DNA from 2 places in the Serratia entomophila genome. Region 1 is predicted to be linked to the other one. Evidence: predicted binding sites of a transcription regulator. Region 1 holds the regulator's gene; the other holds the start of a gene.
What was found. Region 1 encodes CRP, which controls carbon source genes, mostly activating them, when cyclic AMP is high. Its sites were predicted from a motif close to ATGTGANNNNNNTCACAT; they were not measured.
Positions count from the first base shown of each region.

Region 2: the regulator CRP is predicted to act here: its motif matches at 2,920-2,937, upstream of KHA73_RS22885 (PTS mannitol transporter subunit IICBA).

Region 1 covers NZ_CP082787.1:199,425-203,439, reverse strand. Annotated here, with positions in the region: gene KHA73_RS00845 (YheU family protein) at 1-146, shown strand, start outside; gene KHA73_RS00840 (phosphoribulokinase) at 423-1,292, shown strand; gene KHA73_RS00835 (OsmC family protein) at 1,336-1,743, opposite strand; gene crp (cAMP-activated global transcriptional regulator CRP) at 2,124-2,756, shown strand; gene KHA73_RS00825 (YccS/YhfK family putative transporter) at 2,808-4,015, shown strand, end outside.
Region 2 covers NZ_CP082787.1:4,781,425-4,785,439, forward strand. Annotated here, with positions in the region: gene KHA73_RS22880 (mannitol-1-phosphate 5-dehydrogenase) at 1-766, opposite strand, end outside; gene KHA73_RS22885 (PTS mannitol transporter subunit IICBA) at 827-2,743, opposite strand; gene KHA73_RS22890 (DUF3053 domain-containing protein) at 3,288-4,007, opposite strand.

The DNA of each region.
Region 1 (4,015 bases):
AACATGAGCGCTCGCTGGCGCAGAAGGTGGATGACGTGCGCCGCCAGCTGCAAACCGGCGAGGTGGTGCTGGTATGGTCGGAGCTGCATGAGACCGTCAATATCATGCCGCGCGGACAGATCCGCGCCGGGCAGGAAGAAATTTAGTGGTTACCGGTTCTATTACTGACGGAAAAAATCAGGTAACAATGGCTTATTGCAAACCCGCACGCGAAATTTTGCCCCCGGCGAAAAGGTGTCACACAGATTTGCATAGCCAAAATAATTCGGGTTGCATCGAGGCGGCAACTGAGCGAGTTCCCAGGCGCTTACTCCAGTAACTGACTGGGGTGAACGAAGGCAGCCAACAAAGATGCGGCTTGAAGCATGACGGGTATAACCCTTCTCTGACGCCGGCGCATTTAACACGGAGTGAAAACCACCATGTCTGCCAAACATCCCGTTATCGCGGTAACCGGCTCCAGCGGCGCCGGCACCACCACCACCAGCGTGGCGTTCCGCAAAATATTCCAGCAGCTCAACATCCGCGCAGCGGAGCTGGAAGGCGACAGCTTCCACCGCTACACCCGGCCGGAAATGGACGCGGCGATCCGCAAGGCGCGCGATCTGGGCAGGCATATCAGCTATTTCGGCCCCGAGGCCAACGACTTCGGCCTGCTGCAGCAAAGCTTTATCGATTACGGCCAGAACGGCACCGGCCGCTCGCGCAAATATCTGCACACCTATGACGAGGCGGTGCCCTACAATCAGGTGCCCGGCACCTTCACGCCCTGGGAGCCGCTGCCGGCGCCGACCGACGTGCTGTTCTACGAGGGCCTGCACGGCGGGGTAGTCACCGAACACAACGACGTGGCCAAACACGTCGACCTGCTGGTCGGCGTGGTGCCCATCGTCAACCTGGAGTGGATCCAAAAGCTGATCCGCGATACCGGCGAACGCGGCCATTCGCGCGAGGCGGTGATGGACTCGGTGGTGCGCTCGATGGAGGACTACATCAACTACATCACGCCGCAGTTCTCACGCACGCATATCAACTTCCAGCGCGTGCCGACGGTCGATACCTCCAACCCGTTCGCCGCCAAGGCCATTCCTTCGCTGGATGAAAGCTTCGTGGTGATCCACTTCCGCGGGCTGGATCAGATTGACTTCCCCTACCTGCTGGCGATGCTGCAGGGCTCTTTCATCTCGCATATCAATACGCTGGTGGTGCCGGGCGGCAAAATGGGGCTGGCGATGGAGCTGATTATGGCGCCGCTGGTGCAACGGCTGCTGGAAGGCAAGAAGATCGAATAGCCGGACATGAGCGCGGCCTGGGGGGGCCGCGCCCTTTCAGCACTCAGGCCGGCTGGCGAATTTCGAAGCTGTGGGTCACGCTGGCGGCCTTGTTCAGCATCAGCGCTACCGAGCAGTACTTCTCGGCGGAGAGGTTAACCGCTCGCTCAACGATCTTGTCGGTCAGATCCTGGCCGGTAACGATGAAATGCAGGTTGATATGGGTGAACAGGCGCGGCGCTTCTTCGCGGCGTTCGGAGGTGAGTTTGACCTCGCAATCGCGCACGTCGTTGCGGCCTTTTTGCAGGATCGACACTACGTCGATAGCGCTGCAGCTGCCCACCGACATCAGCACCATTTCCATCGGGCTCGGCGCCTTATCGCCGGCGTTGCCATCCATCAGCACCTGATGGCCGGAAGCCGATTCACCCAGAAACGTTAACCCTTCCACCCATTTAACTCTTGCCTGCATTCTGCTCACTCCGGTTGATTTCTTAAAATCAGAGTACGCTTTCGCATAGAAACAGGCAACGGAACCTGATGCTAATCATGCTGAAGCGAGACAACACAAGACACCCGCCTTACTCTGTGCTACAAACAGAGCCGCAATAAATCTTTCCGGGACATTGATTTCAGGGAAACGCCCAGGGAAAGGCTCCTTTACCGGTATGTTAACAGAATGTAGCTTGCAGCTCTCCCGGCAAGTTAATATGCTAGAGCGACAGCGTATATTTATGACACGCCTCAAAACCTGCCGATAGCCCTCGCTCAAACAGCGGCTACAGGCACGTTTTACAGGGAACTCTGACCCCTGTGACACAAGGCAGCGATAACAACAGAGGATAACAGCGAATGGTTCTCGGCAAACCGCAAACAGACCCTACTCTCGAATGGTTCCTGTCTCATTGCCATATCCACAAATATCCATCGAAGAGTACGCTGATTCACCAAGGTGAAAAGGCCGAAACGCTTTACTACATCGTGAAAGGCTCCGTCGCGGTGCTGATCAAGGATGAAGAAGGTAAAGAGATGATCCTGTCCTACCTGAACCAGGGGGACTTCATCGGCGAGCTCGGATTGTTTGAAGAAGGCCAGGAGCGCAGCGCCTGGGTTCGGGCGAAAACCGCCTGCGAAGTGGCTGAAATTTCCTATAAGAAATTCCGTCAGCTGATCCAGGTCAACCCGGACATCCTGATGCGCCTGTCCGCCCAGATGGCGAACCGCCTGCAGGTCACCTCCGAGAAAGTGGGCAACCTCGCCTTCCTGGACGTTACCGGCCGCATTGCGCAAACCCTGCTGAACCTGGCGAAACAGCCTGATGCCATGACCCACCCGGACGGCATGCAGATCAAGATCACCCGCCAGGAAATCGGCCAGATCGTCGGCTGCTCGCGTGAAACCGTTGGCCGTATTCTAAAAATGCTGGAAGATCAAAACCTGATTTCCGCCCACGGCAAAACCATTGTCGTCTACGGCACCCGCTAATCACTAAAAAAACGGCGCAGCAATGCGCCGTTTTTTTATCCTCTGCCTGCCATGTGGCGCCGCCTGATCTACCACCCGGAAGTCAATTACGCACTGCGGCAAACGCTGGTGTTGTGCCTGCCGGTACTGTTTGGTCTGGCGATCGGCCAGCTGCAGCTTGGCCTGCTGTTTTCACTGGTTCCCGCCTGCTGCAACATCGCCGGGCTGGACACGCCTCACAAACGCTTTTTTAAACGGCTGATCGTCGGCGGCTCGCTGTTCGCCTTCAGCAGCCTGCTGCTGCAACAGGCGCTGCTGTGGCAGGTGCCGCTGCCGGCGCTGATGCTCGGCCTGGCGCTGTTGCTCGGCGTCAGTGGCGAAATCAGCCCGCTGCACGCCCGGCTGCTGCCTGCGGCGCTGATCGCCGCTATCTTCTCCCTCAGCATGGCCGGCACCCTGCCTATCTGGCAGGCGCCGTTGCTGTACGCCGTCGGCACCGCCTGGTACGGCCTGTTCACCTGGTTCTGGTTCACACTGTGGAAGGAACAGCCGATGCGCGAATCGCTGAATCAGCTGTACCTGGAATTGGCGGACTACTTTGAGGCCAAGTATTCGCTGCTAACCCAGCACACCGACCCGCAGACCGCGCTGCCGCCGCTGCTGGCGCGCCAACAGAAAGTGATGGATCTGATCGGCCTGCTGTATCAGCAACTCAACTTCCTGCCGCACGCCGACAACCTTGAGCAGAAGCGCCTGCAGCGCGCCTTTCAGGTGGCGCTCGACCTGCAGGAACATATCACCGTCAGCCTGCATCAGCCGGAAGAAGTGCAAAAGCTGGTGGAGCAAAGCCAGGCCGAAGCGATTATCCGCCGCAACGCGCAGGTGATTGCCGGGCGGCTGCGCGTGGTGGCGCGCGACATCCTCTATCACCAGCATTCGCAACGCTTCAATATGGCGCACGAGCTGGCGGCGCTGGAGAAGGTGGCGGCGCAGCATGCCGACAATCCGGTCGGCCAATTCTGCTATTACCACTTCAGCCGCATCGCCCGCCTGCTGCGCACCCAGCATCCGCTGTACCGCCGCGATCTGATGGCCAGCCAGGCCCGCCTGCCTTTCTGGCCGGCGCTGACCAGTTACCTGTCGTTCAAATCCAACGCCCTGCGCAACGCCGCGCGGCTGGGGGTGATGCTGGCGCTCGGCAGCAGCCTGGGCACGATCTTCAACCTGCCCAAGCCTTACTGGATCCTGTTGACCATCATGCTGGTGAGTCAGAACGGCTA
Region 2 (4,015 bases), 410 kb from region 1:
CGCTCTCCTCCATCGCCCCTTTCACTACCCGACGGATCGCCGGGTCGAGAATGGCATCGCGGATGGTTGGCGCGCCGGCCAGCTGGCCGAGGTAAGCGGTGATGGCATGACCGGTGTTGAGGGTAAACAGCTTGCGCTCGACGAACGCCATCAGGTTGTCGGTCAGCTCCATGCCGGCGATGGCCGGCGGTTGGCCTTTGAACTGGGTCTGGTCGACGATCCACTCGCTGAAGGTTTCCACCGTGACTTCCAGCGGATCGCTGCCGCCCGTTTCCGCCGGCGGCACGATGCGGTCCACCGCCGAGTCGACGAAGCCGACGTGCTGCTCGACCCAGGCCTGCTCGTCCTGCGGCAGCGCGTCGAATACGTGCTGCTTCAGCTGGCTGGTGCCGCGCACCATGTTCTCGCAGGCGATGATGTTCAGCGGCTGCTCGTTACCCTGCTGGTGGCGTTTGATCAGCCCCTTGGCGATAGTGCCGGCGATTTTGCCGAGGATCTGCGGGCCGACGGCGGTGGTGACGATATCGGCTTCAGCGATCAGCGCCACCGCCTCTTCACTGCCGCTGTTGACCGCGCTGACGTTGTTGACGCTCTCCACCCGCGCCTGTTCGCCCACCACGTGCACCTGGTAGCTCTTGCGGCTGTTCAACTGATCCAACACCGCCTGGTTGACGTCGGCGAACGTCAGTTCGGCGTGCGCGTCCGCCAGCAGTTTGCCGATAAAACCACGGCCGATGTTCCCGGCGCCGAAATGTAATGCTTTCATAACCCTACCTTCCTAATGTCGAAGGGTGCAGCAAGCTGCACCCTTAAAATGATTCCGTTATCAGGCTTTTTTGCCGCCGAGCAGATCCAGCACTTCCTGCACGCTTGTCGTGTGCGCCAACCGTTCGATGACGCTATCGTCGTCCAGCGCGTTGGTCAGGCTGGTAATCACCTGAATATGCTCGTTGTTGCGGGCGGCGATGCCGATCACCAGGCGGGCCACTTCATCCTCTTCGTCGCCAAAACGCACGCCCTGAGGATACTGGCAGAACACCACGCCGGTGCGCAGCACCCGATCCTTGGCTTCGATAGTGCCGTGCGGCACGGCGATCGACTCGCCCAGATAGGTGGAGGTGAGTTTTTCACGCTCCAGCATCGCCGCGACGTATTCCGGCTCGACGTAGCCGCCCTTCACCAGCTGCTCGCCGGCGAAGCGGATCGCCTGTTCTTTGTCGCTGGCCTGCAGGTTGAGGAACACGTTGCTCTCGCTCAGCTTGAACAGGTTCTGTTCGCTGGCTTCAAAGCTGTCGTCGGGCGCGCCGATCACCTTCTGCTGGTGGTCGGTGGTTTTATTGGCCGCCAGCAGGCGCTCGACCAGATCGCTGTACAGCTTGCTGTCGAGGAAATTGGTCAGCGAAATATGCTGCGCCTGCGGCGCATGACGCATGGCGCGCTCGGTCAGATCGCGGTGAGTGATCACCAGGTCGACGTCGTCCGGCAGGTTATTGATGGCGCTGTTGGTCACCGAGATGTTGTTCAGCCCGGCGTCGGCCACTTTCTTGCGCAGCACCCCGGCGCCCATGGCGCTGGAGCCCATGCCGGCGTCGCAGGCAACGATGATTTTGCGCACGGTGGTCAGGTCGCCGTCCACCGCTGCGTGCGCCGCTGCGCCGCCTTTAGACTGAGACTTCATCTCCTGCATGCGGCGTGTAGCTTCTTCCAGATCGTCGTCCTCTTTCACCTTCGAGGTTTTCAACAGCAAGGCGGAGACCACGAAGGATACCGCGAAGGCCGCGACCACCGCCGCAATGTTGGCGAAGTAGGCGCCTTTCGGCGTCATCGCCAGAATCGCCAGAATAGAGCCTGGGGAAGCCGGGGACACCAGGCCGCCGTTCAACAGGGTGAGCGTGAATACGCCGGTCATGCCGCCCAGAATCACCGCCAGCAGCAGGCGCGGGTTCATCAGCACGTACGGGAAATAAATTTCGTGAATACCACCCAGGAAGTGGATGATCGCCGCACCGCCGGCAGACTGCTTGGCGCTGCCGCGGCCGAAGAACATATAGGCCATCAGCACGCCCATGCCCGGGCCCGGGTTGGCTTCAATCAGGAAGAACACCGACTTGCCGGCCTCTGTGGCCTGCTGAATGCCCAGCGGCGAGAAGATGCCGTGGTTGATGGCGTTGTTCAGGAACAGGATTTTCGCCGGCTCGACGAAGATGGACGCCAGCGGCAGCAGGTTGTTCGTCACCATCACGTGCACGCCGGCCGCCAGCAGTTTGGACAGCACCTCCACCAGCGGCCCGATGCCCAGGAAGGCCAGGATCGCCAGCAGCATGCCGATGATGCCGGCGGAGAAGTTGTTCACCAGCATCTCAAAGCCGCTTTTGATCTTGCCGTCTACCCAGCGGTCAAAATGCTTGATAGCCCAGCCGCCTAACGGGCCGGCAATCATGGCGCCGAGGAACATCGGCATATCGGCGCCGACGATCACGCCCATGGTGGTGATGGCACCGACCACGCCGCCGCGATCGCCGCCCACCAGACGCCCGCCGGTATAACCGATCAGCAACGGCAGCAGGTAGGTGATCATCGGGCCGACCAGCTTGGCCAGGGTTTCATTCGGCAGCCAGCCGGTAGGAATGAATAACGCGGTTATGATACCCCAGGCGATAAAGGCGCCGATGTTGGGCATCACCATGTTGCTCAGAAAGCGGCCAAAGTTTTGCACTTTAACCTTGATGTCTGGTGAAAACATAAAACACACCCCTATTGTTACGCGCTGACAATAGAGCGCGCGATTATTGTTGTGACGATCCGGCCGTGTTTGTTGCCGTATGCGGGATGGACTCTATCACGCTGTTTTTACCGCGCGAACCTCACGGGATTTTTGTGATCACCATCACGCACAACACCCCCACACCTCGTCATTTATAGTGACAAAGATCACATTATTGCCGTGTAAATAAACCACAACGAGAACAAAATGGCGCTATAACGCGCAAAAACGTGATTAAAATCTCACTTTTAGACTGAGAGTTTGTTTTTAAATTGTGACAAATATCACAATTTATTTTGCCCGTGCTGGCCGAATCCAGGCCATGAAGCGATCTTCCCTGTGGACATTCATCTCGCCGGGAAATAGCAATGCGATGAATGAAAGAAAACTACATGACGGAACAGAATGATTAATTGAAGTGTAGTACAAGAAGCGTGGCGCAAGACGCAAGCAAGCTATTGGAAAGGCTGGAAGGAAAGAGCTCAGGCCGGCGAGCCGGCCTGAACTTTAAACAAGAAAAAGCTTACTGAGTCACGCTCTGAATGGTCTTCTGCGCGTTCAGCAGATCCTGCTGCTTGGCCACCAGGTTCGACATCATGGTGTTGTACTGCGTCGCCTGCTGAGCGGTGCGGAACTGAACGCCATTATTGTTGAAGCTGACCTGATTGCCCTGGGTCTGCAAGAAATCGCCAACCTGCACCAGATCCTGCACGAAGCCGGCGGTGGTCGGGATCGCCGGCATCAGCGCGTTAGCCGGTGCGGTGACGATTTTGTCATACGCCTGGTTATACACCGCTTTCAGATCGTCCGGCAGTTTCAGCGCCGCGCGAGCGGTATCCGCCTGCGATTTGGCCGACTGAATCTGCTGCCCAAGCAGGTTCAACGCCCCTACCGACTGCTGCAGGGCGTCGCGCTTGGTCATATAATCCTGCGCGGTGCGGATCTGGTTAATCTGATCCAGCGCCGGCGTCAGGCTGGCGCCGACGGATTTGGACAACTGCTGGGAAAAGCCGACTAAAATGGCGTAATCGCCGGCATAATTGCCGAACTTCTGTTTCTGATCTTCGCTCAGCGTAGGGATGCTCGCCCCGCTGCGCATGACCGTATTCTGTAAGTAATCAATGAACGCTTTGCGTTGTTCCGGCTCTTTATCGCCGCAGGCGGTCAACTGCATGACCACCAACAATGCCAATACCGGTGCCAACCAACGCGCGAAGCCTCTGCTCTGGATCCCTACCGCCATGTGACATA